DNA from 3 places in the Microbulbifer sp. ABE4_465 genome. Region 3 is predicted to be linked to each of the others. Evidence: predicted binding sites of a transcription regulator. Region 3 holds the regulator's gene; each other region holds the start of a gene.
What was found. The regulator LexA, encoded in region 3, represses DNA repair genes until DNA is damaged. The targets are predictions, from matches to a motif close to ACTGTNTNTANANACAGT.

Region 1 (9,661 bases), on a different contig from region 3:
GGCTCGGCCCCTGCCCTGCGCAATTCATTGCAGATTCCGGCCGAGCGCCGGCACTGCCAAACGATGGCGGGATGCACTGGCTCGCCGGTCGCTCGATCCCACAGCACTGTAGTCTCGCGCTGATTGGTAATCCCCAGCGCACTCAGCTCGGACGCCTCAATGCCCGCCCGCTGCATCGCCGCCGCGCACACCTTCAGGGTCACCTGCCAGATCTCACTGGCATCGTGCTGTACCCAACCGGGCTCGGGGTAATACTGGGAAAATTCCGAATAACTGCGGCCGCGCAGCTTGCCATTGGTATCGAAGATAAAGGCGGTGGTACCGGTAGTACCCTGGTCGATGGAGAGAATCATGAAAGCGCGCCAGATCCGGGGTCGTTCTGTTTATGGATGGTTATTCACAAAACAACAGCCCCACTAGGCCTAGTGGACTCCGGCTGAACTAGTGCCAGTATATACGACGCGACAAGTCGACTCAGTCTTGCGGCCGGTTCAGCTCTTCAATGGCGTACTGGATCGCATCGCCATAGAAACCGCGGTAGGCCAGATACCGCTGGCGCCGCGCGCGCTCCTTCAACAATTGCTCCCGCGGCAGCGAGTCGTCGACGGGGCGGCGAAACTTGCGCTGCAATTGCTCCAGGGCAAGCTCGAACCAGTCCATTTCCTCCTGCAGCTTGTCCATCGCCTCCAGGGCCAGCACCCCGCGAATTCCACGGATCTGCAATTCCTGCCGGATTCGCAGCGGCCCCTGCCCACGGTTTACCCGGGAGCGGCAGAAGGTCTCGGCAAAACGCCGGTCACACTGGTAGTTCAGCTCCTGCAGCCGCTGCAGCACGCCGTCAAAATCTGCATCGGGGTGCTTTCGCGCGAGCTTCTGGCGCAGCTCTTCGCAGGAGTGCTCGCGGCGGGCAAGTAGATCCAGCGCGTGATTGAACAGCGCCTGGAAAGCATCGGCAGGTGTTTTATGGGGCTGAGGGGCAGGCGATGAGGGCGAGGCGTCTGAAGAGGGGCCTGAGGAGAAGTCTGGCGACGGGAAGTCGCAGTCTGCACTGCCCCCGTCGCCATTGGGATTGCGAAAGAAAGACAAGATCAGTCTTCCGCAGCTTCCACTTCTTCGGCCGGAGCCGGAGTCACGTCACCGAGCAACTGGGCGCGCAGCCCGGATTCGATCTCGTTGCGGATATCTTCGTTCTCTTTGAGGAACTTCACCGCATTGGCCTTGCCCTGGCCGATCTTGTCACCCTTGTAGCTGTACCAGGCGCCGGCCTTGTCGACCAGGCCCATTTTCACGCCGTAATCGATAATCTCGCCCAACAGGTTGATGCCCTGCCCGTACATGATCTGGAACTCGGTCTGCTTGAACGGCGGTGCCACCTTGTTCTTCACGACCTTGACCCGGGTCTCGTTACCCACCACCTCATCGCCTTCCTTCACGGAACCGATACGACGGATGTCGAGGCGCACAGAAGAGTAGAACTTGAGCGCGTTACCGCCGGTGGTGGTTTCCGGGGAGCCGAACATCACACCGATCTTCATACGAATCTGGTTGATGAACACGCACAGGGTGTTGGTGTTTTTGATGTTACCGGTCAGCTTGCGCAGGGCCTGGGACATCAGGCGGGCCTGCAGGCCTACGTGGGAATCGCCCATTTCGCCTTCAATTTCCGCGCGCGGCGTCAGCGCCGCTACGGAGTCGACCACCAGTACATCTACGGCACCGGAGCGCACCAGCATATCCGCCACTTCCAGGGCCTGCTCACCGGTATCCGGCTGGGAAACGATCAGCTCGTCTACGTTCACGCCCAGCTTCTCGGCGTAGATCGGGTCCAGTGCGTGCTCCGCATCCACGAAGGCACAGGTGCCACCTTTGCGCTGGGCTTCGGCGATCACCTGCAGGGTCAGGGTCGTTTTACCAGAGGATTCAGGACCGTAGATCTCGACAATACGACCGCGCGGCAGGCCGCCAATACCCAGTGCCACGTCCAGACCAAGAGAGCCGGTGGAGATCGCCGGGATGCGTTGCCGCTCCTTGTCTCCCATACGCATGACGGTGCCCTTGCCGAACTGGCGCTCGATCTGAGAGAGCGCTGCCTGTAAAGCCTTGTCTTTGTTGGAATCCATGACCTTTCCCATATGTACCTGAAATTTGGTGAGTAATGACTGCTATGGAAAGGGAGCTTAGAGAAAAATTACTGTATAAGCAACCAGTAATCGGGAATGGCGGGTATTCGACGGGCCAGGATAGAAAACCTGGCACAGCAGTACCGGACAAACGGGAATGAGGGTCAGGCTGGGTGACTGCGGGTAATGGCCAGCAAGCCCTGCAGGGCTTCGTCTACGGTTTGCAACTGAATGGCAGCGCGGTTGCCGGTGAAGTGCATTTGCCGGGCCTCGACGGACAGAGGTTCCTGCCCCTCCCCGTGTGCCCAGGCAATCCACACAGTACCTACCGGCTTATCTTCACTGCCGCCATCCGGACCAGCGATACCGCTCACCGCCACGGCCAGATTGGCATCCAGGCGATTGAGTGCCCCCACCGCCATCTGCCGAACCACCGGCTCGCTGACCGCGCCGGCGGTATCAAGGTCTCGCTGATCGACGCCGAGAAAGCTGCGCTTGATTCGGTCTGCATAGGATACAACTGCGCCATCAAACCAGACCGACGAACCGGCAACGGAAGTTATCGCTGCGGCAATGGCGCCACCAGTGCAGGACTCGGCAGTGGTCACTTTCCAGCCAAGCCGGACCAGCTCTTCGCCGAGTTCTGCCGCTAACGCCATTCGCGGATCCGTGTCGCTATTCGCCATAAACTTCTGTTCCGCCTCACAGACACACTTCTGCCAGCCCTACCGCAACGGCTCGAGCAGACCATTCAGATACTGGGTTTTACCGCTGTCGTCCGCAACCCGGAAACCGGTTGCCAGCTCCCCGGTGACACACTGGAAGCGCACGGACGAAGGCAGAAGTACCGGGCGTTTGTACTCCACACTCAACCGGAACTGCTGCGGCAGCCCCGCGCCTTTCTCCAACGAGGCAAGGCAGGCTGCTTTGGTCCACATACCATGCACAATGGCACTGGAAAAGCCAAACAGCCGCGCCGAAGACGCGAACAGGTGAATGGGATTCCAGTCACCGGATACCCGCGCGTAGCTGCGGCCAGCAGCCTCCGGAATAGCCCACGCCTCTGCACTGCCAGCCGCCATATCGGGCATGACTCCCGGGAAGGCAGCAAACCCGGACTGCAGGGGCTTGTCTTTACCGCCGTGACGCGCACGGCTCAACATCACGCTTTCGCACTCCCACACAAGGTCGCCCGCGACACTGACCCGGGTAACCAGCGCGAACTCATAACCGCGTTTGACCGCCACCGGTGACAGCAGATCACAGCGAATATCCAGCGCTTCGCAGGATTCGACAGGGCGGTGTTGGGTTATCTGGTTACGCAGGTGGACCAGACCGAGAATGGGGAAGTGAAATGCATCGGAAACCAGTAATTTCAGATGCAGTGGCATAGCCAGAACAAACGGATAAGTGGCCGGCAGCTGGCTACCAGCGTTAAAGCCACATACCTCGCGATAGGCGCGCACACGCTCGGCATCGACTCTCTGCCCGCGCAGGCTGACACTGGCCAGAACTGCTGGCCCCTGGGCGGCCGAAGCCCCCTTTTTGCGAGCCGTCAAAGCGCGGAAATACAGAGGAAGTATGGCCGGGCAGGCGCTCAGCTCAATCTGCAGGGGTGAAGACCGGTCGGTTGCCTTGGGCACAGCGTTAAGTCTCGGCATAAATCTATTGGCTCCAAATGATACCTCGCGACAGAGCGATAGACCAATCAGTCATATCATCCTGTCAAGCCATTATCTTGCCCCCGATTCATGCCGAAACGATGACAGAAGGTTGCAGGATCAACTTTCCGGCAGTTCGGTGACCCCCATATTGAACAGGGTAAAGCCGAAAATATCCGCGTACTGTTCGATGGTCTTGGAAACCGGGGTTCCGGCACCGTGGCCTGCGTTGGTTTCGATCCGAATCAGTGTAGGCGCAGCACCCGCCTGCTTGCTCTGCAATTCTGCGGCAAACTTGAACGAGTGTGCCGGTACAACGCGGTCATCGTGATCCGCCGTCGTCACCAGAGTCGCAGGATAGCTGGTATCGGCCTGCACGTTGTGTACCGGCGAATAGCCTTTCAGGTACTGGAACATTTCTTCACTCTGCTCCGCAGTGCCGTAGTCGTAGGCCCAGCCGGCACCAGCGGTGAAGGTGTGGTAACGCAGCATGTCCATCACGCCCACCGCAGGCAGTGCCACTTTCACCAGGTCCGGGCGCTGGGTCATTACTGCGCCAACCAGCAGGCCGCCGTTGGAGCCACCACGAATCGCCAGATAGTCGCTGGAAGTGTAGCCCTGCTCAATCAGGTATTCGCCCGCCGCGATAAAGTCATCGAATACATTCTGCTTCTGCAGCTTGGTACCGGCGTCGTGCCAGCGTTTGCCGTATTCACCGCCACCGCGCAGGTTGGGCACCGCGTAGACGCCACCCAGTTCCAGCCACACCGCATTAGCGATGCTGAACGACGGGGTCAGGCTGATATTGAAACCGCCGTAGCCATACAGGATGGTCGGGTTCTTGCCGTCGAGCTTCAGGCCTTTCTTGTGGGTAATCATCATCGGCACCTTGGTGCCATCCTTGGAGGTGTAGAACACCTGCCTGGACTCGTAGCCCGCCGGGTCAAACTGTGCACCGGACTCGCGGTACACACTGGACTCCCCCTTCTTCACGTCGAACGCGAAAATGGTGGACGGGGTTTTGTAGTTGGTGAAGGAGTAGTAGAGGGTCTCGTCTTCGTACTTGCCGCCCAGGGAAGAGGCGCTACCGGGACCCGGCAAGGCAATTTCACGTACCTGCTTGCCGTTGTAATCGTACTGATACACCTTGGACAGGGCGTCCACCATGTATTCTGCGAACAGATAACCACCACCGGTTGAGGCGGTCAGTACGTTTTCGGTTTCACCGATAAAGTCCTGCCAGTTTGCCGGAGCCGGATCTGCCGCATCGACGGTGACGATCTTCTTGTTGGGCGCTTCGCGGTTGGTGACCAGGAACAGTTTGCTGCCCTGGTTATCGAGCACGTAGGTATCGGAATCGAAATCGGTCAGCACCGGCACCAGCGGCGCATCGGCCTTGGACAGATCCTGGATAAACAGGTCATTGCCTGAGGTTGACGTCGCCCCGGAAATCACCAGGAAGCGGTCATCTTCAGTGACATAACCGGAAACGTAGCGGCGCTTCTCTTCCTCGCTACCACCAAATACCAGAGCGTCCTTGGACTGAGGCTGGCCGAGTTTGTGGTAGTACAGCTTGTGCTGGTCGGTTTTCGCCGACAGTTCGCTGCCTTCCGGCTTGTCGTAGCTGGAGTAGTAGAAACCTTCGTTGCCTTTCCAGGAAATACCGGAGAACTTCACGTCCACCAGCGGCTCTTCGAGCACCTTCTTGGACTCCGCATCGATGATGTAGATTTTGCGCCAGTCGCTGCCGCCTTCGGATACGGAATACGCCGCGATGGAGCCGTCTTTGGAGAATTTCAGGGTCGACAGTGACGTGGTTCCGTCTTCACTGAAAGTATTCGGATCGAGGAAGATTTCCGCTTCGCCATCGCCCTTCTTGCGCCACACCACGTACTGATTTTGCAGGCCATCGTTGCGATAGAAGTAGGTGTAGTCACCCTCAGTGAATGGGGAACCCACTTTCTCGTAGTTCCACAGCGCTTCCAGGCGCTGCTTCAGGCTATCGCGGTAAGAAATCTGATCCAGGTAGCCGAAGGTGACTTTGTTCTGCGCCTTGACCCAGTTTTCAGTCTCTTCACTGCGGTCATCTTCCAGCCAGCGGTAGGGATCCACCACCTGAGTACCGAAATAGGTATCCACCACGTCATCCTTGCGGGTCTGCGGATAGGACAGTGCAGATGCGACGGTAGAAGCCGCACTCGCAGTCTCAACTTCACTCATGGACGTCTCTTTTTTACTCGCATCCGGGGATTCCCCCGCGCAGGCCGCCAGTACACCGGCCACCGCCAGGATAGTTATTTTTTTCACGTTCGGGACTCCTTCCGGTCGTTAACAGGAACATAGGTAAGCCGTCTAGGAAACCCAATTCGCGCCAGCAGATCAAGGTATTGAATCCACCGGCCCACAGCCCACATATTCGGCAAGAAATTCACCCCAATGAAGAATTAAAACCCGGAAAAAGCCAAGCTTAAAGATTAATTGTCTGCGATATTTCCTAAGTCAGCATCAACCAGCACACCCCGGCAATAATCAGGGAGGCCAGCACACTGAGCATGGCCCCTTCCCGTACCATTTCCTGGATGCGAATTTTGCCAGTGCCATAGGCAATCGCATTGGGGGCGGTGGCCACCGGTAACATAAACGCACAACTGGCACACATGGCTGCGGGGATCATCAACACCATCGGATCGAAGCCGGCACTTGTGGCAACCACCGCGAGAATTGGCATAAGCAACGTCGCCGTGGCGGTATTACTGGTAATTTCGGTCAGGAATGTCACCGACAGGCACAGCAGAACAAGCATCAACCACAGCGGCATGGCAGTCAGGAAGGTTAGCCCCTGCCCCATCATGTCGCTAAGTCCCGATGCAGCAAAGCCCTTGGCGATGGCAATACCGCCGGCAAACAGCAGCAGCATGCCCCAGGGGATACTTTCCGCTGTCTGCCAGTCCAACAGCCGGCCCCCTTTGCCGTTGGGTACCAGAAACATCAATACCACCGCCGCCAGCGCCACGGTACTGTCGCCCGCATCGGGCACACCCAACAGTTCACTCCAGCCCCCGAACGGTTCGTTGCGGGTTACCCAGAACAGAATCGCTACACCAAATACCGCAAGAGTGCGCACTTCTTCAGGGCGCCAGTCCCCTACTTTTGGTGTCTCCAGAGATTTGTGCAGTTCAATCCCGCGGGTTAACCACAAAGCCATTAATGGGAGAGTGATCAAAACCACCGGCAAACCTATTTTCATCCAGCTGGCAAAGCTGAATTCACGGCCGGTGACCTCTTCATAGATCCCCATAAAGATGACATTCGGTGGCGTCCCAAGAGGACTGCCAACTCCGCCGAGGCTCGCCGCGTAGGCGATTCCCAGGATAAGCGCGACGGTAAGGCGATGATTATCCGCACGAGAAAGAATGGCGAGGGCGATGGGCAACATCATCAGTGTGGTGGCGGTATTCGAGATCCACATACTGAGCAGCCCCGCCGCAAGCATAAAGCCCAGCACGAGTCGACGCCCGCTGGAAATACCCACAACACGCAACATATACAGGGCCAATCGCTCATGGGCGCCACTTTTCTCCAGTGCCTTGGACAACATAAACGCGCCCATCAGCAAAAGAATCACATGACTGCCGAACGAGGATGCCACCAGTTTATGGTCTGCCACGCCGAATAGCGGCAGCAACACGAATGGCACTATGGAGGTAGCGGGGATCGGGAGCGCTTCCGTCACCCACCAGATCACAGTCAGCAGCGTGATGGCCGCCGTAACCGCAGGTAAATACGCCATCCCCAGCGAGGAAAGTAGCAGGTAAAAACCTGCCGACAGTAGCGGTCCCAAGAGGATAAACAGCGTTCTCGACATGGCGATTCTCATTTCTTGTCTTATTTTTCGTACCCGGAAATTGCCAGCCGGCGATCAACCGGCTTCCGCAGCTACTGGCTCCGACTCAGACATACTCGCGTCCGCGCAATCTGCAAGCACACGCTTGCGGAGTACCAGGCCTGGCACCTGCCAGTCGACCTTCGGTACACCAAAGGCATCACGGCGACTGATATTCCAGCAAATTACTTGCACCGAGATTTCATTTTCAGTAGTGCCGGGCGTAAATCCCAGGGTCACGAAATTGTTGTTACCTGCCGCCTGTTCACGAGCAGTCGGCTTGCCATCCTCGGGCCGCAAATAGTGCACAGGGGCCTGGATATCGTCGGTGGGGCGATCCGGAAAAATATCCGGCGTCAGCTCCCGGGTTGCGGCGGCGCTCGGGAGACAGGCCAGCGGCGAAGAAACCACCTCCACCACCTGTTTACCGCCCAGATTAAAATGGGCAAAGCGGCTAAAGTGCACATCCCCTGCCAGAATCAATACATCCTGTGGACAATCGCGCAAGGCACGCACCAGCTCCTGATATTGCCCGGTATCCGCCAGGGAATGATCGCCGAGCCCCAGCCGGACACGCAGAGAATTTCGCCATTCTTTCTTGCGGAATTGCCACGGTGTCAGTAACGGAGCTGGCAAAACCAGTACGCCAGGACAGTCCAGTTCCCGAAGCCAACGGGTCACTCGCGCGAAGGTCGCCTCGTCGGTAAATCGCCCGTCACGACCGGGTGCGCGCTGCAAGCGGGTATCCAGCACGAAAAAACGCAGTGATTCACCAATGCTAAATTGACTGGATGTAGGTCCCGCGGGCGCCTGGTAGGCATCGAAGAGGCGTCGGGCACACTGCTCCCAAACCTCGCGCACTTTGCGTGACCACAGAACCGGAAGAAAACCGGGGGGGTTTGGGTAATCATTCCAGAATTCGTGGTCACCGGCGAGAAAGTAGTGAAACCCAGAGCGTAACTTCGCACCCATGCCACTGCGCCAGTTTTCCCGGTACTCGGATGAAAAAACACGATTGAGCTTGCGGCGAATGGCCGCACGTGATCGCAGCAACAACGGTGAGAAGTTACGAGTACTGAAGCCGGGAACAACACTCAATCCGGTATTGGAATAGGCCGTATCCAGGTATACCTGGTCTCCACCCAGAAACGAAACCTGGGGGCGATACTGCGCAGGCAGTGCAGTAATGGATTCTGCCAGAGCCTGATTATCTGCAGGGCGGTAAAAGCAGGTGCCATACCAGACATTGAACCCCTGCGAGAGGTCCACAGGCCTGCCCTGACACTCCGCGCGGGCAAGTGCAGTTTGTGCACCGCACCGCCAAAGGGATAGCTGGTAGCGCAACCCCGGCTGTAACGCGAGATTTATTCGGGTGTAGCGCAATCCTTCGGCTGTCCGATCGAACGCTACGGGTATTTCCCGGCAACTGGACTCTGTGGCGACGGCCGCTGGCGCACCTTCGGGCTCTACCCGTAACCAGAAACGTGCGGAAGAGCCCGCTGTATAATCTTCGGTAAAATCCCCAATCCAGATCAGTCCACCACTTCCCTGGGTGTAACCGTGGGGGACAATCCTGAATCGATCACTGTCGTTGACTGCCGCAGAACCAGTGACTCCCAATCCTGACAATCTATCCCTGGCAATCCCCTGCCCCGCGAATTGAATACCCGTATCCATGCCCCAATCATTTCCCTAAGCGCATTTGTTTTATTTACGCCACGTCTGGCGCGGCCCACATGGTCGCAGAATTTTACCGGAGGTCAATCTTCCAACCGGAGAGCCTCCAAGCAGGGAAATACAGTGTGAACGGCTTTTTATTGGTCATCGTGCTTGCGGTACTGGTTTGGGTACTGCCGATAATGTGGCAACGCTGGCGACGCGGCTATCTGCGCTCACGCCCCCTGACGGCACAGCAGGAACATTTTCTTGCCAGTAGCCTGGCACTATTTCCTCACCTTCCAGCAGCACGTCAGCAAGAACTGAAGGAGAACATCAGC
Region 2 (9,661 bases), on a different contig from region 3:
TGCGCTTCGGGGCTTTGCGAAAATTGCTCATGATTCAGCTCTTTGCACAGCGTTGCGGTCAGCGCCTTAGCCGGCGGCATGCACTTTGCGGTGCAGGATGGAGGAGAACTCTTCGGCAAAGGTCTCGTAGCTGGACAGCAGCCATTCCGCCTTGGCGGAGTAACGGTTGTACGCCATTACCGCGGGAATCGCGGCAAACAGACCCATGGCGGTTGCCACCAGGGCCTCGGAAATACCGGGCGCAACAGTGGCGATGGTGGCCTGATGCATGGTGGCGAGGCCGCGGAAGGAATTCATGATCCCCCACACGGTGCCGAACAGGCCGATATAAGGGCTGACGGAGCCGACTGTGGCGAGGAACGGCAGATTCATTTCCACCTTTTCCTGCTCACGGGACATGGCCACGCGCATGGCACGCTCGGTGCCCTCCATGACTGCCGCCGGGCTGCTCTTGCCCTGCTGGCGCAGGCGGGTGAATTCGGTAAAGCCCGCGCGGAACAGGGATTCCACGCCGTCGATCCTGCCCCTTTCGGCCGCGGCGTTTCCATCGCGGAACAGCTGATTCAGGTCGGAACCGGACCAGAACTTGCGCTCGAAGTTGATCATGGACTTGCGTGCGCGGGACAGGTAGGTGCCGCGCTGGATAATCATGACCCAGGATATGACCGAGGCCAGTAGCAGCATCAGCATAACCAGTTGCACCAGCAGACTGGCGCTGGAAATCAGGCCCCACAGGGAAAGTTGTTCACCGGCATTCATGAATGTTGACTCGCTGCCTTCAATGCTTGATGGATGGATTCGGGGAGCGCGCAGGGTTTGCGGCTTGCGTCGTCCACGCAGGCCACTTTGACCACGCCCTCACAAATAATTTCATTACCGCGCCAGATTTTCTGCTCAAAGGTGACGCCGGCACGACCAACTTTACCGACCTCGGCGCTGGCTCTGAGTTCGTCGTCGAGTATTGCAGACCGGCGGTACTGAACCTCCGCTGAATGCACCACGAGCAACAAACCCTGCTGCGGCATCGCGGGTTTATCATAGCCGAGCGCACGGACCAATTCTGTGCGCGCGCGCTCCATATACTTTAAATAATTGACGTAATAAACAATTCCGCCAGCGTCCGTATCCTCGATATAGACGCGAATGGGAATATTGAAGGGTTCTGACACGCACCGTCCTTAACTCGCCGACCGCGAACTGACTTTTTCTTGTTGATAGCGGTTTGGGTCACGTCGGGAGGATTTCAACCGCAGTTGAAGCCCTCTACCAGCGCTAACAGGACATGCTACAGCAACTAGACCGCTTCGTCAGGTGTGGTCAATGACAATTGCGCGTCAGCTTCGGTCCGGCTTGGGAATGCCGAAATGCTCGTAGGCCAGCGCAGTCACCACCCGTCCGCGGGGGGTGCGGGTCAGGTAGCCCTGCTGGATCAGGTAGGGCTCCAGCACGTCCTCGATGGTATCGCGTTCCTCGCTGACTGCCGCCGCCAGGCTGTCGACCCCCACCGGACCGCCGTCAAACTTCTCGATCATGGTGAGCAGCATGCGGCGGTCGAGCTGATCGAAGCCACGGACATCCACATTCAGCATATTCAGCGCCAGGTCCGCGGTTTCCGCACACACATGACCGTCGCTTTTCACTTCGGCGTAATCCCGCACCCGGCGCAGCAGGCGGTTGGCGATACGCGGGGTACCGCGGGCGCGGCGCGCCACTTCGTGGGCACCGCCCTCATCCATCGCCACGCCCATCAATCCGGCGGAGCGGGCGACAATACTGGTGAGATCTTCCACCGAATAAAATTCGAGGCGCTGCACAATACCGAAGCGATCCCGCAGCGGCGAGGTCAGCAACCCGGCACGCGTGGTAGCGCCCACCAGGGTAAATGGCGGCAGATCCAGCTTGATGGAACGCGCGGCCGGCCCTTCCCCGATCATGATGTCCAGCTGATAGTCTTCCATCGCGGGGTACAGCACCTCTTCCACGTGGGGGCTGAGGCGGTGAATCTCGTCGATAAACAGCACATCCCCGGGCTCGAGGTTGGTCATGATGGCGGCGAGATCGCCGGCCTTCTCCAGCACCGGGCCGGAAGTGGTCTTGATTGCCACACCCATTTCCGCAGCGATGATGTTCGCGAGGGTGGTTTTGCCAAGGCCCGGGGGGCCGAATACCAGGGTGTGGTCGAGCGCTTCTTTGCGCAGCTTGGCAGCCTGGATAAAGATTTCCATCTGCTCGCGCACCACCGGCTGACCCACGTAGTCGGACAGGGTTTTGGGGCGCACGGCGCGGTCGTACTGCTCTTCCTGGCCAGTTGGACCCTGGGGTTCGGGGGCGATCAGGCGGTCGGCTTCAATCACGGGGAATTCTCAAATGGATACGGTATCAGGCCGGAGCCATGCTTTTCAGTGCCAGGCGGATAAGAGTGGCGCTGTCGGCTTCGGGCTGCTCTTTGGCGGCGCGGGCAACCATTTTGGTGGCGTCGGTGGGCTTGTAGCCCAGGGCAGCGAGGGCGCTTTCGGCCTCGCCACTTTGATCGACTTTGGGTTCGGCGTTGGTGGACATCAGCGGGATATCGCCGAGGTCGCCGGTCTGCGGGGTGAGTTTGCCGCGCAGTTCGATAATCAGACGCTCGGCGGTTTTCTTGCCCACGCCGGGTACCTTCACCAATGCGCTCACATTGTCATCCGCCACACAACGGGCCAGTGCGGCGCCGTCGAGGCCGGACAGGATGGCCAGGGCCATTTTGGGGCCGACGCCGTTGACCTTGATCAGGGTACGGAACAGCTGACGATCGGTTTCGCGGATAAAACCAAACAGCTGTTGGGAGGTTTCCGATACCGCCAGATGGGTATGCAACTGCACACTACCGCCCAGCTGGGGCAGTTCAAAGATGGTGGTCATGGGGGCCAGCACTTCGTAGCCCACACCCTGCACGTCTACCAGTAATTGCGGGGGCTGCACGGCGGCCAGTTTGCCGGTGAGTCTTCCGATCATGTTGTTCTCTTTTTCCTCCGAACCTTTAAGTCCGGTGGTCCGTATTTTTCTAGTTCAGTGGCGCCGCTACTGCCGGTAAAGGTTTGCCAGACACGCCGTAAACCCATCCATGGGGGCTCTTCCGCGAGGTCCCTCTCGCAGAAGGTCTGGCAAACCTTTATCGGCAGCAGCGCCTTAAATTTTTACCAATGCTGTTTATCCCACCACGAGGTACACCCGGTGATTGCCAAGCAAGCAGCGCTACAGGGCTAAGGCTTCGATACCGGGGACACCTTCGCGGGACCGTCTGCGGCCTGGATGGCCGCAGCCGAGCCCCCAGGGATGGGTTTACGGGGGGGCGCCTAGCCCGTGTCCCGCGAAGGTGTCACCGGTAGCGGAGCCGCCACAGAACCTTTAGACAGCAAGCCCCACAACCACCCGAAACCCGAGCGCCAACTAAGTAACACTGAGCCGGCCACGCCGAAACCGAGTGCGACTCCCCGCCGAGGTTTGAATCAGCGTCTGCATGGTATGCATATGACACAAGGCAACGGCCAAAGCATCCGCCGCATCCTCTTGCGGAGAAGCGGGCAGTTTGAGCAGGGTTTTGACCATATGCTGCACCTGCAGCTTGTCGGCGCCACCATTACCTACCACCGCCTGCTTCACCTTGCGCGCTTCGTACTCAGACACAGGCAGATCCGCATGGGTGGCGGCGACGATGGCGGCGCCTCTTGCCTGACCCAGCTTTAACGCGGAGCCGGCGCTTTTCGACATAAATACGTTTTCGATGGCCATCTGCTGCGGCTGGTACTGCTGGGCAATCTGACTCACGGCGTCAAATATGAGCTTCAGGCGCTCCGGCAGTGGGCCGTCGGGGAGTTTGATCACACCGCTGGCGACGTAGCGGGCATTGGAGCGCTCGACGTCAATCAGGCCGTAACCGGTTTTGCGTGAGCCGGGGTCGATGCCCAGAATTCGGGTCACGGCAGGCTGCCCCCTGTACATTTATACAATTGTTGACGGGAAGTTTCCCAAGGTGAGGACTGGGCGTCAAGGCGGGAAGCAGATCTGCACGGTCAGTTACAAAAATGCCCCGCGATTGCGGGGCATTTTCGAAGCCGTGTAGCGGACAAGGATCAACCTAGTTCCGCCATCACTTCTTCGGGGATATCGGCGTTGGAGTAGACATTCTGCACATCGTCCAGGTCTTCCAGCATATCCACCAGCGCCATTACCTTTTCCGCCCCGTCTTTATCCATGGGGACGGTGGTGGATGGGATCATGGCGATTTCGGCATTGTCCGGCTTGAAGCCCGCTTCGGTGAGCGCATCTTTTACCGACATGTAATCGGTGAACTCGGTGGTGACTTCGATGCTGCCGTCATCGTTGGTTTCGATATCTTCGGCGCCGGCTTCCAGAGCCGCTTCCATCAGCGCATCTTCATCAACGCCGGGTTCGAAATACATCTGGCCCTTGCGGGCGAACAGGTAGGCAACGGAGCCGTCGGTACCCAGGTTGCCACCGCGCTTGGTAAACGCGTGGCGGATTTCGGCTACGGTGCGATTGCGGTTGTCGGTGAGGCATTCCACCAGTACCGCTACACCACCAACGCCGTATCCTTCATAGGTAACCGCTTCGTAGTTTTCTCCATCGGCATTGCCGGCGCCGCGGGCGATGGCCTTGTCGATGGTGTCGCGCTTCATGTTCGCGCCGAGGGCTTTATCGATGGTGGCGCGCAGTGTGGGGTTGTCATCCGGGTTGGCACCGCCTTTCGCGGCTACGGTGAGCTCGCGAATGATCTTGGTGAAAACCTTACCCCGCTTGGCGTCCTGGGCGGCCTTGCGGTGTTTGATATTGGCCCATTTACTGTGTCCTGCCATCGATAAATCTCCGGTCTTTGTTCTATATCTAAATCTGGGTCTGGCGCACTCATGCTTTTCGTCTCCCCGACGCAGGCCGGGGTCCAGCTATCTGGATTCCGGCCTGCGCCGGAATGACGATTAGAAAATACTGCCTTTAACCTACCTGCTCTTCTTTCTGGCGCAGGCGGATACTCAGTTCGCGCAGCTGCTTGGCATCTACCGCTCCCGGGGCGTCGGTCATTACACAGGCCGCGCTCTGGGTTTTCGGGAAAGCAATGACGTCGCGGATGGAGTCGCTGTCGGTCATCAGCATCACCAGGCGGTCGAGGCCAAAGGCCAGGCCGCCGTGGGGCGGTGCGCCGTACTTCAATGCGTCCAGCAGGAAGCCAAACTTCTCGCGCTGCTCCTCGGCCTCGATGCCGAGGGCGCGGAATACGGTCTGCTGCATATCCTGGTTGTGGATACGGATGGAACCACCACCCAGCTCGGTGCCGTTCAGCACCATGTCGTAGGCGCGGGACAGGGCTTCCAGCGGATTTTCTTCCAGCTCTTCTGCGGAACAGGACGGCGCGGTGAACGGGTGGTGCAGTGCGGTAACGCTGCCGTCGTCGTTCTCTTCGAACATCGGGAAGTCCACCACCCACAGCGGCGCCCACTCGGACACGTACAGATCCAGGTCTTCACCCAGCTTGCAGCGCAGTGCGCCGAGCGCTTCGGAAACCACCTTGGCCTTGTCGGAACCAAAGAAGATCAGGTCGCCGTTCTCAGCCTGTACGCGGTCAAGAATGGCCGCACGCACGTCGGTGGGCAGGAATTTTACGATCGGGGACTGCAGGCCGCCTTCCAGGTCGGACTTGTCGTTGACCTTGATGTAGGCCAGGCCCTTGGCGCCGTAGATGGACACGTACTTGGTGTAGTCGTCGATCTGCTTGCGGGTCAGCTTGTCGTTGCCGCCGGGGACTTTCAGCGCGGTCACGCGACCTTTCGGGTCGTTGGCCGGGCCGGAAAACACCTTGAAGTCCACTTGTGTCATCAGGTCCTTGATATCCACCAGCTCCAGCGGGATGCGCAGGTCCGGCTTGTCGGAACCGAATTTCGCCATCGCCTCACTGAACGGCATGCGTGGGAATTCACCCAGCTCGACACCCTTCAGCTCTTTGAACAGCTTGCGAATCATGTCCTCGGTGATGGACATGATCGCGTTCTCATCGAGGAATGCAGTCTCAATGTCGATCTGGGTGAATTCCGGCTGACGGTCTGCGCGCAGGTCTTCGTCGCGGAAACACTTGGCGATCTGGTAGTAGCGATCGAAGCCGGACACCATCAGCAGCTGCTTGAACAGCTGCGGGGACTGAGGCAGCGCGAAGAACTTGCCAGCGTGGGTGCGGCTCGGCACCAGGTAATCACGGGCGCCTTCCGGGGTAGCGCGGGTCAGGATCGGGGTTTCGATATCCAGGAAACCTTCGCCGTCCAGGTAGTTGCGGATGGCGTTGGTGATCTGGGAGCGGAAACGCAGGTTGCGCTGCATTTCGGTGCGGCGCAGGTCCAGGTAGCGGTACTTCAGACGCACGTCTTCGCCGACGGCGGTGTGCTCGTCCAGCTGGAAGGGCGGGGTTTCCGCGCTGTTGAGAATTTCCAGCTGCAGGCCGTAAACCTCGATTTCACCGGTGACCATGTTCGGGTTTACCGCTTCCGGGGCGCGGGCGCGCACACGGCCGGTAACCTTCAGGACATATTCACTGCGCACGCGATCGGCGAGTTCAAAGTGCTCTGCGGCATCCGGATCAAAGACCACCTGGGCAATACCATCGCGGTCGCGCAGGTCGATAAAGATCACCCCACCGTGATCGCGGCGGCGGTCTACCCAGCCACACAGGGTTACTTCGCGGTCAATATCGGCGGATCGCAGGGCGCCACAGTAGTCGGTGCGCATGGAGTCTTATTCCCTTAGTAGTATCGTCTTTGTTCAGCTTTCTTAGCTTCAGGTGCTCAGCTTTGCAGCTTAGCTGGCTTTCGCTTCCGAGCCACCGGATTTGCCGGCGGGCTTGGCAGTATCACCGGCAAGATTCTTCTTACTGCCGGTTTTGAAGTCGGTTTCATACCAACCGCCACCCTTGAGGCGGAATCCGGCGGCACTGATTTTTTTGCTCAATTCCGCCTGGTTGCACGCGGGGCAGTCGGTCAGCGGAGCGTCGCTCATACGCTGCAGGGCTTCCATCTGGTGCCCACAGGCCTTGCATTGGTATTCGTAAATAGGCATGGCTAATACCCGGAATATAAAGGGGCGCAGATTATACATGAGCACTTGCGAGGGAAGAAGGAGCCTGTTCACTGGAGCAACCCGGTGCTCGCAGGTAGCCTCAGGCCAGCGTTTCACGGGCCATTTTTCGGCCAAAACCCTAAAAAAAAGCACTTTTTTTCTGATTTAAGCCCGTGCGCGCGGAAAAAAACTGGATATACTTCAGCTCAGTACTTGGGTACGCCACTGGGCAAACCTTGATGTACGCCCACTTTCACTGGAAAAAACACTTACATAAGGAAGGAAGCTAACATGGCCGCAAAGAAGAAAGTCGCAGCTAAGAAAGCCCCCGCCAAGAAGACTGCAGCCAAAAAGGCTCCAGCCAAGAAAGCAGCAGCCAAGGCCGCTCCGGCCAAGAAAGTGACTGCAATCAAAGAGAAGTACACCAAAACCCAGATCCTGAACCAGATCGCCGAGAAGACCGAACTGTCCCGCAAACAGGTTCAGTCTGTCCTGGACGAGCTGACCGATGTGATCGAAGGTCACGTGAAGAAGCGCGGCGTGGGCGAATTCGCCCTGCCGGGCCTGCTGAAGATCACCACCGTGAAGAAGCCGGCCAAAAAAGCCCGCAAAGGCATCAACCCCTTCACCGGCGAAGAGACCATGTTCAAGGCCAAGCCTGCGAGCATCCAGGTGAAAATCCGCCCGCTGAAGAAGCTGAAGGAAATGGCCGAGTCCTGAGTCTCGCCGCCTTTAGTCCCGAAAACCCCGCTTTTGCGGGGTTTTCTGTTTATGGGCGCCTCGTTACAGGGCCTCTCCTGCCTGTCTCTTCTCTCAGCCACTATCAACGCCAATCAGCTGCTCTACCAAAACAGGCCTCCGGCAGCGTAAAATGGCCGTCCTGAAATTTTCCCGGAAAAAGCTAAGAAACCACTATGCGCGCATCCCGCTACCTGATTGCCACCCAGAAAGAAACCCCCAATGACGCAGTGGTCATCAGCCATCAGCTGATGCTGCGCGCGGGCATGATCCGCCGCCTGTCCTCCGGACTCTACACTTGGCTGCCCACCGGCCTGCGCGTACTGCGCAAGGTGGAGCGCATTGTGCGCGAGGAAATGAACAGCGCCGGCGCCCTGGAAGTGCTGATGCCGGTAGTGCAACCGGCGGACCTGTGGGAAGAATCTGGCCGCTGGCAACAGTACGGTCCGGAGCTGCTGCGTATCCAGGATCGCCACGACAATCCTTTCTGCCTGGGCCCGACCCACGAGGAAGTGATCACAGATCTGATTCGCACCGAGGTCAACAGCTATAAGCAGCTGCCGGCGAACTTCTACCAGATCCAGACCAAATTCCGCGATGAGATTCGCCCGCGCTTCGGCGTGATGCGCGCGCGCGAGTTCACCATGAAGGACGCCTACTCCTTTCACCTGGGCGCAGACTCCCTGCAGGAAACCTACGACGTCATGCACGGCGCCTACTGTCGCATCTTCGACCGCATCGGCCTGGACTACCGCCCGGTACTGGCGGACACCGGCTCCATCGGCGGCTCCCACTCCCACGAATTCCACGTACTGGCCCAGAGTGGAGAGGACGATATCGCCTTCTCTACCGAGAGCCGTTACGCGGCAAACGTGGAGCTGGCAGAAGCAGTCGCTCCGGCAGGCGAGCGCCCAGCCCCGGCCAAAGAAATGGCCGAGCTGCACACTCCCGGCCAGAAGACCATTGCTGCTCTTGAAGAGACTTTCGGCATCGCCGCAAACTCTTCGGTGAAAACCCTGATCGTGCTGGGCGAGACCGAAGAAGAGGGCGAGACCGCGCCGCTGGTGGCACTGGTGCTGCGCGGCGATCACGACCTGAACGAACTGAAAGCCGAGAAGCTGGCCGGCGTAGCCAGCCCGCTGCAGTTTGCCCCGGAAGCACGCATCGCCGAAGAACTCGGTTGCGGTATCGGCTCCCTCGGCCCGGTGGGCATGAAGATCGATGTGATCGTCGATCGCGCCGCCGCGCACCTGGCGGACTTCGTGTGTGGCGCCAACAAGGACGATTACCACCTCACCGGCGTGAACTGGGAGCGCGATGCGGCCATTTCCCGCATCGAAGACCTGCGCAATGTAGTGCCCGGTGATGCCAGCCCCGACGGCCAGGGCACGCTGGAAATCAAGCGCGGCATCGAAGTCGGCCACATTTTCCAGCTCGGCACCAAGTACAGTGAGGCGATGAAGGCCACGGTACTGGACGAAAACGGCAAAGAGCAGGTCATGACCATGGGCTGCTACGGCATAGGTGTTTCCCGCGTGGTAGCAGCGGCGATTGAACAGAATCACGATGACGCAGGCATCATCTGGCCGGAAGCGATCGCGCCTTTCCAGCTGGCCATCGTGCCAATCAACATGCAGAAGAGTGAAGCGGTGCAGCAGAAATGCGAGCACATCTACGAGGCCCTTACTGCAAAAGGCATCGATGTCCTGCTGATGGACGAGCCCAAGGCACGCCTGGGCGGCATGCTGGCGGATACCGAGCTGATGGGGATTCCGCACCGTATCGTGGTGGGTGACCGCGGCCTGGAAAAAGGCAACATCGAGTACAA
Region 3 (9,661 bases):
ACATTCGTTGCGCCCCTCTCCGCTCGAAACTCGGGGCATCGAGCATCGATCAAATGACGGCACTCAAGCACTCAGCGGACTGGAGGGTTCGGCACGCCGATCGCCCAACGCCAACTCTGGTATATCCGCGATATGCAAGGTCGACGTTGGGAAGGCACAGGAGGCCCCCTGATCTTCGACAATCTTCAGGATCTTCAGCAACACATCCTGTTTGATTTCGTGATAACGCACCCAATCCGTGGTCTTGGTAAAGGTGTAAATAAAGAAATCCAGTGACGAGGGCGCAAATGAATTGAAGTTTACGATCAGCGTCTGATTGGTATCGATCTCCGGGTGCTGCTCCAGCATCGCCCGCACTTCTTTCACGATGGGCGCCATCCGTTGCGCATCGTCGTAGCGAATACCGATGGTTTCGTAAATCCGGCGGTTCAGCATACGCGACGGATTCTCCACCGAGATCTGGGTAAACACACCGTTGGGGATATACAAGGGGCGCTTGTCGAAAGTACGAATTCGGGTCAGGCGCCAGCCAATATCTTCAACCGTCCCTTCGATTTCCTTATCCGGCGACCTTACCCAATCCCCCACTTTGAACGGGCGATCCAGATAGATCATCAGCCCGCCAAAGAAATTCGCAAGCAAGTCTTTGGCGGCAAAACCGATTGCCAGGCCACCGATGCCGCCCATGGCCAGTATCCCGCTGAGGTTGTACCCGAGCCGTTCCATGACGACCATGCCCGCAGTAATCATGATGGAGGCCCGCACCAGCTTGCCTATGGCACGCACAGTGGTTGTGTCGACGGGCTTACGCGCGTAGCGCGGATCTGCGAGATTCTGCTCAACCTCTTTCGCAAAACGCAGCGCAAACCAGGTAACCACCACGACAAAGCCTATCGCTCTGGGTTTGCCATCCAGCCAGAGCAGGAGTTCTGCCCCGGTCGCGTCACCGGCACGGGCAGCGGCAAACGATAGCCCCAGCAACCAGACCAGGATTGACGCGGGCGGGTTGATCGAATTGACCAGCGCATCATCCCAGGGGTTGACGGTTCGCTCCGCGCGCTCGCGCAGCCGGTTAACAAACAGTCCCAGAACCCAGGACGCAGTAGCCGTGATTAATACGACGACAAATATTTCGGCAATCCAGAAACGATCATCCCCCACCAGAGAGCGCAAAAACGCTGTAACTGACTCCACAAACAACTCCATTAGTTACTGAAATTTATTGCTGTACAAACAAACGTGCGCACCATTTTTAACAAATAAGGCACGGTATTTACATCCAGGAGGCCAGCCACTGCCGGGTTTTCTGCCAGCGCTCACTCTTTTCCAGTGCCCCCCAGGATTGAATTTCCCCGCGGCCGCGCATCCGCTCCAGGCGCTTGCTGGACGCAGGATCCGGTGTAAACCCTTCCAAAGCCTCCAGCACCTCAATGGCACCTGCACGATTATTACAGACCACGCCCATATCGCACCCTGCCGCCATGGCAGCGTGAATACGTTCCCGGTAGCCGCCTGCAGCGCCCGCGCCCTCCATGGTCAAATCGTCACTGAAAATAACGCCATCAAATTTGAGGCGCTTGCGCAGAATCTCCTGCAGCCAGAACCGGGAAAAACCCACCGGATTTTCATCCACCTGAGCAAAACGAATATGCGCCGGCATCACGGCCTCCAGCTCACCGGCCGCAATACTCTCGCTAAATGGTATGCAATCGGAAGACAGCACCTCCTCCAGGGGGCGCTGATCCACGGGCAACTCTTCATGACTGTCTTCGAGCACCTGCCCATGCCCCGGGAAGTGCTTGCCGGTCGTGGCCATGCCCGCGTCGTGCATACCCGCCATAAACGGGCGCGCCTTCTCGGCAAGCTTCAGTGGATCCCGGGCAAAGCTGCGATCGCCGACAATACGGCAGAAGTCGTCGTCCGCATCCAGCACTGGCGCGAAACTGAAGTCGATGCCAACCGCCAGCAACTCCGCGGCCAGCAACCAGCCCACATCTTCCAGTTGCTGTTTATCGGCCCGGGCACTAAGCGCCTGCATTGAGGGAATTCGGGTGAAAGAATCGCGAAAGCGCTGCACCCGGCCCCCTTCCTGATCTACCGCCAGCAGGATTTCAGGACGAAGGGCGCGAATCTCTGCAATCAGTGCCTCCAGCTGTGGCCGGCTTTCGAAATTCCGCGCAAAGAAAATCAGTCCGCCCACTTGGGGATGACGCAGCAGCGTGCGCTCTTCCTCGGTGAGGGTGTGCCCTTCGACATCAATCATTACCGGGCCAATCGGGGTAGACATCCGCATGAACTCCACATTGAATTTAATCGACGTCGCCGGCGTTGTTTCCCGGCATGGGCGCAGTGAGCATGGCTACGGCCGCGGGCGCCAGGCGCGCCAGGGTCTCCTCGAGACTGCTCTGGGCGCCAAAATCTTCCCGAAGGATAGCTTCAATGGCGTCAAAGCTCGAAAGAGAAAAGACCGTAGCGCCAAGCATGAAGTAGAGACGCCAGTAGAAGGTCACCGGGTCAACGTGCGGCAGAGCCGCCGCCAACTGCCCCGCAAAGCGCCGGTAGCTGTCACCGTAGCGGGATACGATAAAACGCCGCAAGTGCCCCTGGGACTGGGTATACGCCAGACCGAGCAATCGCATAAAGCGTTTCGGGTCGCGCCCCTGACTGGCCAGACCGGCCAGCGCCACCCGGTACAGGCTTTGCAGCAGATCATCCAGTTGCAGTGGCTCACCAGCCCCCGCCCTGCGCGCAAGCTCCTGATCGAGAATGGCCGTAAAAGGTGTAAGGAACCGCTCGAAAACAGCCTGAATCAGTTCTTTTTTAGAACCGAAATGGTAGTTCACCGCTGCCAGGTTCACCCCGGCGGTACTGGTGATGGTACGCAGGGAGGTCTCGGTAAAGCCCCGCTCCGCGAACAGGACTTCAGCGGCGTCCAGAATACGATGGACTGTGTCTGACTGACTCATGCCGATTTCACACCAATTCAAACCAACAATTTAAACGCTTGTTTTACCGCGAGACTAGCACAGTCCGCCGACGATGAAACCTGCGCAAGCCATTCTCCACCCCGCGGGAGTACCAAGCTTGCGTCCACCACATTAGAACGAGTGTACAAGTTCTGAAAGCGCCGGGATGGAACTGAAGGCGAAGACAACAAAGCAGTAAAAGAGGAGGAGCACGCCATGGCACGAATCGCTCCGGAAATTGGCAGTTGGTTTGAAAATTTTGATACTGGCGACCTGTTTGAAGTGGTTGCGGTTGACCATCCCGCCCGCACGATCGAAATTCAGTATGTGGACGGCAGCCTGGACGAAATCGAGTTCCAGAACTGGCCGTCGCTACCAGTGATTGGCGCCGCCGCTCCGGAAGACGCCAATGCAGGTTATGGCACCTTTGCCGACGAAATGCAGGATGAGGAAGACGCAGGCTACCGCAGCCCGATCTTTTCTCCCGCGCAAAGCGCCATTGACCGGCTTGAAGGAGATTCGTTTCCGGGTACTGACGAGGGCTACTGACGGATCGCTCCGGCCAGTGCCCGCCGTCATCGTGCTGCGAGTCAACCGCAACCCCGCAATCGGGCAATGATTGCGCGCCCCTGAAATCTGTATATAATCACAGCAACTGTATATAAATACAGACAACAGGAAGGCGCCCATGACAAACCTCACTGCACGCCAGGCTCAGGTACTGGAACTGATCAAATCCTATCTGGATGATACGGGCTACCCGCCCACCCGAGCCGAAATTGCCCAGGAGCTGGGCTTCCGCTCACCCAATGCCGCGGAAGAACATCTGAAAGCCTTGGCCCGCAAAGGCGCGATTGAAATGGTCGCTGGCGCTTCCCGCGGTATTCGAATTCCCGACTACAACAGTGGTTTACCCATTGTTGGCCGCGTTGCCGCCGGCAACCCGATTCTGGCGGAAGAAAATATCGAAGAGTACTGCGAAATTCCCGCGGAATTTTTTCACCCACCCGCGGACTACCTGTTGCGCGTACACGGCATGAGCATGAAAGATGCGGGTATTCTCGACGGCGATTTACTGGCCGTGCAGCGCACTGACAATATTCGCAATGGGCAGATCGTTGTTGCGCGCATCGAGGACGAAGTCACCGTGAAGCGCTTCAAACGTCGCGGCAATCAGGCCACCGTGCAGCTGCTGCCGGAGAATCAGGACTTTGATGTGATCGAAGTGGACATGCGGGACCGCAGCTTTGCCATTGAAGGTTTGGCGGTGGGCGTGATTCGGCAGAACCCGATTTGACAATGGCGGTTCGGAGCGACAAGCCCGCAGGTTTTCTGGATCCCGGCCTTCGCCGGGATGACAAGTCGCCAAACATCCCGTGTCTCGCACTTCGAACATAAAAAAACAGGGCTTTTGCCCTGTTTTTTTATGTCTGCGAATTAACCACAGAATGTTCAGTGAATCGTGTGCTCGGCCAGATCCACCTCTTCTTCCTCAAACGGCTCCGGCTCCATCTCGTTGATGTCCTGTACCGCTTCGATCCCCGCCTCCAGCATGGCACGGGCCACCGCCACCTTGTGCTCGCGCAGGAAATGCTGGCTCTCGTCCGAGAAATGAATACGCACCAGCGGTTCTCCCTTGTGACCAGCGCGTCGCAACGCTACATCACCATTGGACAACTCGATGATTTCGTAAGTCTCGGTAGACATTCACTTCTCCACAAACCGCGTAATTTGGAGCCAGTGTACCACACCCTACCACTCCTGACTGTGGGCCCTCTGGCGCTGGATCAGCTCGAAAAGGGACTGGTACCACTGCTGCACCCGCTCACGGGTGAGAGGCTGGTCAGGGGCCTCGGCCGCGCTATCCAGTTGGCGTACCGGGATGATGGACTGGACGGTGGCAGCAGGTTTGGAGGGCGCCGCCTGCGCAGCAGAACCGGTAGAGCCAGAGCTTACTGAACCAGAGGCGCTCAGTACCCACAATTTACGCCAGGCTGCGAAGAGCCCCGCAAACCAGCTATCGGGGTTTTCTGCGAGACTGACCAGCTCATTGGCTTCACCACTGAATTTGCCACGCTGGGACACCAGGGACGCCAGCGCCTGCGCTGTTTCCGGCTCAGCACCGGCCGCAAAACCCAACTGCATCTGATGCCCCTGCTCCGCCAGAAACGCACGGTAACCACGCCACAACTGCAGCACCGCCGCTTCCAGCAGGGAGGACTCCAGCAACGGCGTATTGCCCGCTTCCGCGCTGGATTGCAGCAGCAGCTGGGCCTTACGCAGCGCCGAAGCGACGGTACCGGTATAGGGATTACTCAAACTGCATACCTCTGGGATTCTGGATCCCGGCCTTCGCCGGGATGACGGATAGGTCTGGATCCCGTTACCGGATCAAGTCCGGCACAGGCTCTTCGCCGGGATGACGGGTCGGCAGGTCTCCGACCAATTACTTGGCCGGGGATTTTTTTGGAGCAGCCTTTTTCTTGGCTGGCGCCTTCTTGGCAGCCGCTTTTTTGGCCGGGGCCTTTTTCGCGGCAGCTTTTTTCTTCGCCGGAGCCTTTTTAGCCGGCGCTTCTACCTGCCACTTGCCATCGCGATAGAACGCCTTCCAACCGGTCGCCTTGCCCTCTTCCTCACTCTGGACATACTGCTCCTGAGTTTTACGGCTGAAGCGCACAACCGTATCACGGCCCTCGTTGTCCTCGGTGGGAGCAGAGAACAGGAAGCTGTACTTGGGATCGATTTCGTCCTTGTGCGGCAGCAGCTCCTTGATCAGGGGTGCGCGGGTTTCGCGATTTTTCGGGAACTGACTGGCAGCCAAAAACAGACCGGAGGCGCCGTCGCGGAGAATATAGGTATCATCCACTTTCTCGCAGGCCAGCTCCGGCATGGGTACCGGATCCATTTTGGGCGGTGCCGGCTGGCCACTCTTCAGCAGCTTGCGGGTGTTCTTGCAGGTTTCGCTGGTACAACCAAAGTACTTGCCGAAACGGCCGGACTTTAACTGCATATCCGCGCCACACTTGTCGCACTCGATGACCGGGCCATCGTAGCCCTTGATCTTGAAGGTGCCCTTCTCTACCTCGAAGCCACTACAGTCCGGGTTATTACCGCAGATATGCAACTTGCGCTGCTCATCCACCAGGTAGTTATCCATGGCGGTGCCGCATTTCGGGCAGCGGCGCTTGTCTCGCAGCTGGCGAGTTTCCGCATCTTCGTCTTTTTCCGCATCTACCGCTTCTTCACCGGACACCAGATTCATGGTGTTGGTGCAGCGCTCCTTGGGCGGCAGTGCATAACCGGAACAGCCGAGGAACACACCGGTGGAGCCGGTGCGGATCTGCATATGCCTGCCGCAGGTACCGCACTCGATATCCGTATCCGTCGGCGCATTGCGACGCATACCGCCTTCTTTATCCTGTGCCACCTCGAGACGCTTGCTGAAGTCGGAATAGAATTCGTTCAACAGGTCTTTCCAGCCCTTTTTACCTTCCGCCACGGTATCCAGAGATTCCTCGAGGCTCGCGGTAAAACCGTAATCCATCAGGTCGGTGAAGCTTTCGCTCAGGCGGTCGGTAACGATATCGCCCATTTTTTCCGCGTAAAAACGGCGGTTCTCCAGGCGCACGTAGCCGCGATCCTGAATGGTGGAGATGATCGATGCATAGGTGGAAGGACGGCCGATACCGCGTTTTTCCAGCTCTTTTACCAGTGCCGCTTCACTGAAGCGCGCCGGTGGCTTGGTGAAATGCTGTTTCGGATCCAGCTGTTTCAGGTTCAGTTTTTCACCGACCTTGATGTCCGGCAACACCAGATCTTCGTCTTTCTTGCTCTGCACCGGCGCGACTTTCAGGAAGCCGTCAAAGCGGATTACGCGGCCGCGGGTACGCAGTTCGAAGTCACCGGCGGTAACCACAACAGACGTAGAAGTGAACTGGGCCGGCGTCATCTGACAGGCCACAAACTGCTGCCAGATCAGGGTGTACAGACGCTCGGCATCGCGCTCCATACCGGACAGCATATTCGGTTTTACCCGCACATCGGAAGGTCGAATCGCTTCGTGCGCTTCCTGAGCGCCCTCTTTGCTGCTGTAGCGGTTGGGGTTTTCCGGCAGGTATTTATCGCCGTAATTCTCACCAATAAATTCGCGCACAGAAGATACGGCTTCGGCGCTCAGATTGGTGGAATCGGTACGCATATAGGTGATGTAACCCGCTTCATACAAGCGCTGGGCCATCATCATGGTTTTTTTCACGCTGAAGCTGAGGCGATTGCTCGCGGCCTGCTGCAACGTGGAGGTAATATAAGGTGCGCTGGGCTTGGAGCTGGTGGGCTTGTCGTCCCGGGCGCTCACGGTGAAGTCGCTGGACTGCAGCGCCTTCAGCGCCGCCATGGCCTGTTCTTCGTTGGTGGGCTTGAAGGCCTCACCGGCCTGCTTTTTCACTTCCAGGCGCAGGGCGTCTGACTTGGCCGTTTGCGTATCGGCAAACAGGGTCCAGTATTCTTCCGGAATAAACGCGCGGATTTCCCGCTCGCGCTCTACTACCAGCTTTACCGCAACAGATTGCACGCGGCCGGCGGAAAGACCGCGGGCAACTTTCTCCCACAACAACGGGGAAACCATGTAGCCCACGATGCGGTCGAGGAAACGGCGCGCCTGCTGCGCGTTGACCCGGTCGATATCCAGGGGGCCCGGATCCTGGAACGCCTCCTGAATGGCGGATTTGGTAATTTCGTTAAACACCACGCGGCGGTAGCGCTGCTCGTCGCCACCAATGGCTTCCCGCAAGTGCCAGGCAATCGCCTCTCCCTCGCGGTCCAAGTCCGTCGCGAGGTAAACGTGGTCGGCGTTGGCGGCCAACTTGCGCAGCTCGTCCACCACCTTTTCTTTACCTGGCAGAATCTCGTAGTGCGCTTCCCAGTTGTGATCCGGGTCGATACCCATGCGCTTGATTAGCTGCTCACGGCTTTTCTTGCGCTTGTAGACCTCTTTGTCTTCGGGCGACAGCTTGCGGGTTTCTGCGGCCCGGCGCGCACGCTCTTTGGGATCCACGGCCTGTTTCGCCGATGCACCGGTAGGAAGATCTCGGATATGACCAATACTGGACTTCACCACGAAGTCCTTTCCGAGATACTTGTTGATCGTTTTCGCCTTCGCCGGTGACTCGACGATGACCAGTGATTTACCCATAAGCTTTTGATTTTTAATAGAAAATTTACTACTCACACACACCGCACCCGATTCGGTTTCGGCAATGCGCTGCGCGAATATATATGCTCCGCCCCCAGTGTGGTCAAGCAAATCGGCGAAATCAGAGTCAAATTGGTTACCAATTCCTGCCTGTTACCAGCGCCTGTGACCGGAGATTCCAGGGATCGTTCAATCGGTTAAAACAGTAGCCCAGATCTGCCACGGGGCCAGTTTTACCACGTGTGACACACGCCCTTTCAGGCCTTTCCGGCCTCACCGCGGGAAGGCTCGCGTATTGCTTCTTCTATTACTGGCCGCTGTGCCGCCAGTGCTTCCTGAATCTTTGCAAACCCGCTCTCACCACTGCGCTCGCGCCACTGCACGCCGAGGCCACTGTCATTCGCAAATATGGCGGTGGCATCGCTTGGCAATGCGGCGATCAGTTCTTTCAGCGCTGATTGTGCCGCCTCAACAGCCGCGCGCCCCTTGCGCCAGTCCCACTGGCCGCTGAAATGCATCTCGTGTGACATACGCTGTAATTCCACCCCCCACCCGGTATGTAACCGGCGCGGGTTACGCCACTGCGAGAAGTAAGTCGCTGCAGTGCCCTGCCCCAGCGCCTCGGGCAGGGGTTGCATCTGCACTTTCAGGCCCGCACTGGCAGCCTTCTGACGCAAATCCGCAAGCATGCGATCGCGACTGCTGGGCTTCAGCCACATTACCGGGCCGATCACCAGGACAACGGCAAATATGACGACAACAATAGGCACCCAACTGGCCATGATGGTTTTCCTGTCAGAATCGAGAGCGAACAATTTACGCGATATCGCATCCCCCCAAACGGGCGCGACACCAATTTTAGGCGCGCATTTTTCTCCGCAACGGGGCGGTTGTGTCAAGCCTGTTTTTTTAAAGTAGACTGAATGAAGCCATCGACGGCCGGATATTTTTCATCCGATTGCCGCTGGTTCATGCATGACTTATACGAAATTCCAACTAAGCGAAATACCAACGGAGATTGAGGAGAGCCCATGTCAGGCTATAAGAACATTCTGGTTGGACTGGATCTATCGGTAGAATCTTCCCAGGTACTAGCGCGCGCAAGTGAAATCGCGGCCTGCTCGGGTGCGCAGATGAGTCTTGCGCATATCATCGAACCGCTGACCTTTGCTTACGGCGGGGATATTCCAATGGACTTGTCCGAAGTGCAGGAGCAGCTTCAAAACCAGGCCAAGGAACAACTGCGCAAAGCGTCGCAGGGCCTGAATATTCCGGCAGATCGTCAATACGTAGTGCTTGGGCAACCGGCAACGGAAATCCACCGCCTTGCGGAAGAAAGTGGCTGCGACCTGATTGTGATTGGCAGCCACGGACGTCACGGCCTGGCCCTCCTGCTCGGGTCTACCGCCAACGGCGTGTTGCACGGTGCCGGCTGCGATGTATTGGCAGTCCGGGTTCACCCACCGAGTGAATAATCGAGCGGACAGGCTCCAGGGCGGGTACT

Region 1: the regulator LexA is predicted to act here: its motif matches at 2,191-2,208, upstream of recA (recombinase RecA).
Region 2: the regulator LexA is predicted to act here: its motif matches at 3,970-3,987, upstream of ruvC (crossover junction endodeoxyribonuclease RuvC).

What each region holds. Positions count from the first base shown of each region.
Region 1 is NZ_JBSWXV010000006.1:203,776-213,436, reverse strand. It holds gene glpK (glycerol kinase GlpK) at 1-353, opposite strand, end outside; gene ACXAG1_RS12090 (regulatory protein RecX) at 475-1,086, opposite strand; gene recA (recombinase RecA) at 1,089-2,120, opposite strand; gene ACXAG1_RS12080 (CinA family protein) at 2,285-2,806, opposite strand; gene ACXAG1_RS12075 (MaoC/PaaZ C-terminal domain-containing protein) at 2,846-3,781, opposite strand; gene ACXAG1_RS12070 (prolyl oligopeptidase family serine peptidase) at 3,902-6,088, opposite strand; gene ACXAG1_RS12065 (SLC13 family permease) at 6,276-7,646, opposite strand; gene ACXAG1_RS12060 (metallophosphoesterase family protein) at 7,701-9,341, opposite strand; gene ACXAG1_RS12055 (M90 family metallopeptidase) at 9,401-9,661, shown strand, end outside.
Region 2 is NZ_JBSWXV010000003.1:101,305-110,965, reverse strand. It holds gene tolR (protein TolR) at 1-31, opposite strand, end outside; gene tolQ (protein TolQ) at 67-759, opposite strand; gene ybgC (tol-pal system-associated acyl-CoA thioesterase) at 756-1,169, opposite strand; gene ruvB (Holliday junction branch migration DNA helicase RuvB) at 1,335-2,354, opposite strand; gene ruvA (Holliday junction branch migration protein RuvA) at 2,380-2,991, opposite strand; gene ruvC (crossover junction endodeoxyribonuclease RuvC) at 3,427-3,957, opposite strand; gene ACXAG1_RS07445 (YebC/PmpR family DNA-binding transcriptional regulator) at 4,110-4,853, opposite strand; gene aspS (aspartate--tRNA ligase) at 4,990-6,768, opposite strand; gene ACXAG1_RS07435 (FmdB family zinc ribbon protein) at 6,838-7,095, opposite strand; gene ACXAG1_RS07430 (HU family DNA-binding protein) at 7,387-7,815, shown strand; gene ACXAG1_RS07425 (proline--tRNA ligase) at 8,010-9,661, shown strand, end outside.
Region 3 is NZ_JBSWXV010000001.1:434,815-444,475, reverse strand. It holds gene ACXAG1_RS01770 (mechanosensitive ion channel family protein) at 64-1,206, opposite strand; gene nagZ (beta-N-acetylhexosaminidase) at 1,274-2,287, opposite strand; gene ACXAG1_RS01760 (TetR/AcrR family transcriptional regulator) at 2,310-2,966, opposite strand; gene ACXAG1_RS01755 (DUF6763 family protein) at 3,183-3,515, shown strand; gene lexA (transcriptional repressor LexA) at 3,655-4,263, shown strand; gene ACXAG1_RS01745 (hypothetical protein) at 4,419-4,673, opposite strand; gene ACXAG1_RS01740 (hypothetical protein) at 4,719-5,285, opposite strand; gene topA (type I DNA topoisomerase) at 5,413-8,157, opposite strand; gene ACXAG1_RS01730 (hypothetical protein) at 8,415-8,939, opposite strand; gene ACXAG1_RS01725 (universal stress protein) at 9,189-9,632, shown strand.